Regions from separate parts of the Plantactinospora sp. B6F1 genome, predicted to be linked through region 1. Evidence: riboswitches for the same ligand, from Rfam matches in the RefSeq annotation. Region 1 holds a riboswitch; the other holds the start of a gene.
The links. Region 1 has a riboswitch for cobalamin ahead of ABNF97_RS01770 (ribonucleoside-diphosphate reductase subunit alpha). Riboswitches for the same ligand answer to the same signal wherever they lie in the genome.
Positions count from the first base shown of each region.

Region 1 (2,459 bases):
TTGCGCCGACCGCCCTGGTTGACCGCCGCGACCGACGAGTCGAGGGTGCGCAGGAACGGGACGATGCCGTTGGACGTACCGTTGGTGCCCCGAATCAGCGCGCCCCGGGAGCGGATCCGGGACCACGAGATGCCGATCCCACCGGCGAACTTGGACAGCCGCGCCACCTGGGCGTACCGGTCGTAGATCGAGTCCAGTTCGTCGCGAGGCGAGTCGACCAGATAACAGGAGGACATCTGGGTGTGCCGGGTGCCGGAGTTGAACAGCGTCGGCGAGCTGGGCAGATACGCGAGCGAGGCCATCAGCCGGTAGAAGCCGATCGCCTCGTCCGGGGTCCGGGACAGCCCGCAGGCGACCCGGAGCAGCCAGTACTGCGGGGTCTCCAGCACCAGCCGGTCCACCGGATGCCGCAGCAGATACCGGTCGTAGACGGTACGCAGCCCGAAGTACTCGAAGCGCCGGTCGGCGGCAGGGTCGACGGCGTCGTCGAGTTCGCGGGCGTGGGCGCGGACGAACTCGGCCGTCTCGTCGCCGATCAGGCCGTGTCGGTGTCCGAGTCGGATCGACTCGCTGAACGTGTCGACACCCTGCCCCCGGACCTCCTGGTCGAGGTATCCGGCGAGCAGCCGGGCGGCCAGTCGGGAGTACTGCGGCTCCTCGCCGATCAGCTCGGCGGCGGTCCGCACGCAGAGCCGGTGCAGCTCGGCGGCGGTCGCTCCGTCGGGCAGGCCGTTGACCGCCCGGGTCGCCACCCGCACCGGGTCGACATCGGGCAGGTCGTCGGCCTGGTGCCGCACCGCCCGGGCGATCGTGGCGACGTCCGCCGGCGCGGTGACCCCGTCGCGGCCGCGTACCCGGGGCGGCCGGGCGTCCCGGCCGGGGCGGTGACCGCCGGTGTCCGACATCGTCGGCTGCTCGGCGTCTCGCGCCGCCGGCCTCGGCGGACAGCTCGGAGTTCCGCCCGTCCCGCTCGGCGTGGCCTCGGTGACCGTCACGACTCTCTCCTCGCGCACTCGACTCCTCCGGTCCGGACTACTCCGGTCCGGAGGAAGCCGCGCGGAGACGCCGACGGGCACGCGATGGCGTACGTCGGTGGCGTCGGCCGTCCCGCGCGGCCTCGGACCGCCGCGTACGGGCTCGTACGCGGCGCGCTGGCAGGTCTTCGGACTCGTGGGCGGTCCACCGGGTACCGGTGGTTCGCCTACTGGCCGTCGCTTCCCAGGCGGTCCGGTTCTCGGCCGGACGACCCAGTGCGTGATGACGGCGGTCGTTCCCACTCACCGCTGCGGGGCAGTCCCGGACTCCCACCGGGTTCCCTCTTGCCTCGACCGCCGGCGGCGGCCGAACCAGCTGCAGGCAACACCATATATAGGGATGGCCCGAAAGTCATACCCCAAGATGTCGTGTCGGCGTGTCGGCGTGCCTCACGGCCACACCCCGGCGTCACAATGACGGGTCGTCGCCCGTCCTGTCCGCGATGCCACCGTGGCCCCCGCCGACCCGTCGGTCCGGGTCGGCCCGATCCGATCCGACGACACGCGGAGACTTCCATGCACATCCTGATCACCGGGGCGACCGGGCGGCTGGGCCGGGTGCTCACCCCGGAACTGGCCCGGGCCGGGCACACCGTACGGGCTGCCAGCCGCGCTCCGGCGCCACTCGGAAAGACCGGCCCGGACCTGCCTGCGGAGGGCGGCGGCGAGGTGCGGCCGGTCCGGCTCGATCTGGTCACCGGAGCCGGACTACCGGCCGCGGTCGACGGCGTCGACACCGTCGTCCACCTGGCGTCCGCGCCCTACCAGCGCGGCTACACCCGTCAGGTCGACGTGGCCGGCACCCGCCGGCTGGTCGACGCGGCCGGCCGGGCCGGGGTACGACACCTGGTGTACCTGTCGATCGTCGGCGCCGACCGGGTGCCCTGGCCGTACTTCCGGATCAAGATCGAGGCCGAGGCGGCGGTCGCGGCCGGCCCGGTGCCGTGGACGGTACTCCGGGTCACCCAGTTCCACGAGTTCCTGGCCGAGGCGATGAGCCGGCTGGACCGGCTGCCGGTACTGCCCGTCGATCCGGGAATCACCGCGCAGCCGGTCGATGTTGCCGACGTCGCCGCGTACCTGCGGTGGCGGGTGACCGCCGCACCGGGCGGGGCGACCGAGGAGTTCGGCGGGCCGGCGGTACTGGACGCCGCAACGCTCGCCCGGGACTGGCTGGCGGCGCGACGGATCCGCCGCCGGCTGCTCCGGCTACCGGTGCCGGGGCGGCTCGGCCGCGCCTTCCGGGCGGGTGCGCTGGTCTCCCCCACCGGCGACCGGGGACGGATCACCTGGCAGGAGTACCTTTCCGGCAGGTCGGAGCGGGCGGGGTAGCGCCCGGGTGGGCTCCGCAGGGTCCGGCGCCGGGTCGGCGGCAAAGCCGATCATGCGCCGGCGGCAGAGCCGATCCGGCGGCGGGTACCTCCC
Region 1 is NZ_JBEEAC010000001.1:454,561-457,019, reverse strand. It holds gene ABNF97_RS01770 (ribonucleoside-diphosphate reductase subunit alpha) at 1-905, opposite strand, end outside; cobalamin riboswitch at 1,137-1,366, opposite strand; gene ABNF97_RS01765 (SDR family oxidoreductase) at 1,551-2,366, shown strand.

Region 2 (2,459 bases), on a different contig from region 1:
TCCGCCCGGTGTAACCGGCCTGGTCGAGAGTGCCGGCGCGTAGCTCCGCGCGGGCCTTGCGCAGCTCGGCGGTCTGCGGAAACGAGCCGATGGTGGTGGTCGGCAACTCCGGCAGGTTCAGCCGCCGCTGCTGGCGGTCGGCCCGGGAGGCGTAGTCGCCCCGCTGCCGGTCCTGTGGGCGCAGCCCGGCAAGCCGGGCCCGAACGCCGTCGTGGCGCCACGTCGCCGGGACGGGCGGCAGCGGTGCGGGCAGGTGCGCGGAGCCGTCGCGCAGGGCCCGGCCGAGCAGCACCACCTCGTCGACCTTCTGCCGGGCGAACGCGAGCCGGGCGTGCAGCTCCGGATCGAGGCCGGTCTCGACGGAGAGGTCGACCGGCACGTGCAGCAGCGAGCAGGACGAGGATACGGCGACATGGTCGGCCAGCCCGGCGACGGTCGCCCCGGTGACCACCGCCGAGCGCAGGTCAGTACGCCAGATGTTGTGCCCGTCGACCAGCCCGGCCACGATGGTCTTGCCGCGCAGCGGACCGGCGGCGGCGAGCCGTTCCAGGTTGCCCGGCCCGGCGACCAGGTCCAGCCCGATCGCCTCGACCGGGGTTTCCAGCAGCGCGGGCAGTGCGTCGCCGAGTTCACCGAAGTAGCTGGCGACGAAGATCGCTGGCCGGTGTGCGAGCTCACCGAGCCGGGTGTACGCGCGCCGCAGCGCGTCGATCTCCACCGGGCTGCGGTCGGCGACGTATGCGGGCTCGTCCAGTTGCACCCAGCCGACGCCGGCTCCGGCCAGCGCGCCGAGGATCTCGGCGTACGCCTCGACCAGGTCGTCGAGCCGGGCGAACGGGTCGACACCCTTGGCCAGCAGCAGGAACGTGGCCGGTCCGACCAGTACCGGACGGGTGCGCAGGCCCAGGGCGGCGGCTTCGGCGTACTCGCGCAGCGCCTTGCCGGGATCGGCGGTGAAGACCGTGTCGGGGTCGATCTCCGGCACCAGGTAGTGGTAATTGGTGCCGAACCACTTCGTCAGCTCCAGCGCGGGCTCGGCGTCGACACCGCGCGCCATCGCGAAGTAGGTGTCCAGTTCGGAGAGTCCGAGCCGGCGGAACCGGTCCGGGACCGCGCCGACGGCGACGGCGGTGTCGAGCACGTGGTCGTAGTAGGAGAAGGTGTTTGACGGGATGGCGTCCAGCCGGGCGTTACGCAGCGTCTGCCACACCTCGGCCCGCAGGCCCGCCGCCGTCTCCTCCAGCGCGGCGGCGTCGATCCCTCCGGCCCAGTAGGCCTCGACGGCCCTCTTCAACTCCCGGTCCGCGCCGATACGCGGATAGCCGAGCACTGTGCTCTGCCCGAATGCGGTACTCACCTGACAGGCTCCTTCCCTCGAAGCGTCCGACGGACACCCGGTGGCGGGGAGGGCACGGTGGGGCACCGGCTTCCGCCCCGGCCCTCCCGGGGGGCCGCCGACGGCGCACACCGGCGGTGTGCGCGGTGCGGGCAGGTCTTCGGACTCGCGGGCGTGACCACGGATGGTCGCCTACTGGCCGTCGCTTCCCAGACCGAGGTCGGTCCAGTGCTCCGATGACGGCGGTCGTTCCCACTCACCGCTGCGGGGCAGTCCCGGTCTCACACCGGGTTCCCTCTTACGACGCCCCGACCTCGCGAGCGGGGCGAACCAGCACCACCGGCCATCGTACGGGCTCGACGACGAGATCCGCTCGACGCCGGAAGCGCCGGTGGTGGTGACACGTCGGTGGTGGTAGCACGTCGGAACCGTCGCAGACGGTGATTGGAGGGACTCCGAGCCGAGGGACTCCGAGCCGAGGAACCCCGAGCCGAGGGACTCCGAGCCGATCCGATCTCGGATCGAGCGGGTGCGGATGCCGCTCCCCGCCACTCTCAACATATAGCGGAGTGGGGGCCTTGCGGCAAGACCCCGGTCATGGCGCAGAATCGTCGGCCGAGGTCGTAACCTGCGGAAATGTGCAGTGCGACCACCCACGGCTGCCCCGGAGGTGTCGCATGATCGAGCAGTACGTGTTGGACCTGAAAGAGGTTGACCAGACACGGGTGGCCGCCGTCGGCGGCAAGGGCGCGCACCTGGGCGAGCTGTCCCGGATCGACGGTGTCCGCGTGCCGGCGGGCTTCTGCGTGACGACGGCGGCCTTCCGGCGGATCGCGGCGGAAGCGCCGTCGATGAACGATCAGCTGGACCGGCTGTCGCAGCTCGACCCGGACGACCGGGAGGCGGTCCGCACCCTCAGCGCGGAGCTCCGCCGGACCATCGAAGGGATCGCCATCCCCGGCGATCTCGCGACGGCGATCACTCGCGCCCTGGACAGGGTCGGCGAGCAGGCCGGGTACGCCGTCCGATCCAGCGCGACGGCGGAGGACCTGCCGACGGCCTCCTTCGCCGGCCAGCAGGACAGCTACCTGAACGTCGTAGGCCGGACCGAGGTCCTCCGGCA
Region 2 is NZ_JBEEAC010000053.1:15,006-17,464, reverse strand. It holds gene metE (5-methyltetrahydropteroyltriglutamate--homocysteine S-methyltransferase) at 1-1,357, opposite strand, end outside; cobalamin riboswitch at 1,471-1,686, opposite strand; gene rph (rifamycin-inactivating phosphotransferase) at 2,014-2,459, shown strand, end outside.
Region 2: linked by a shared signal. The riboswitch ahead of metE (5-methyltetrahydropteroyltriglutamate--homocysteine S-methyltransferase) and the one ahead of ABNF97_RS01770 (ribonucleoside-diphosphate reductase subunit alpha) in region 1 are both predicted to bind cobalamin.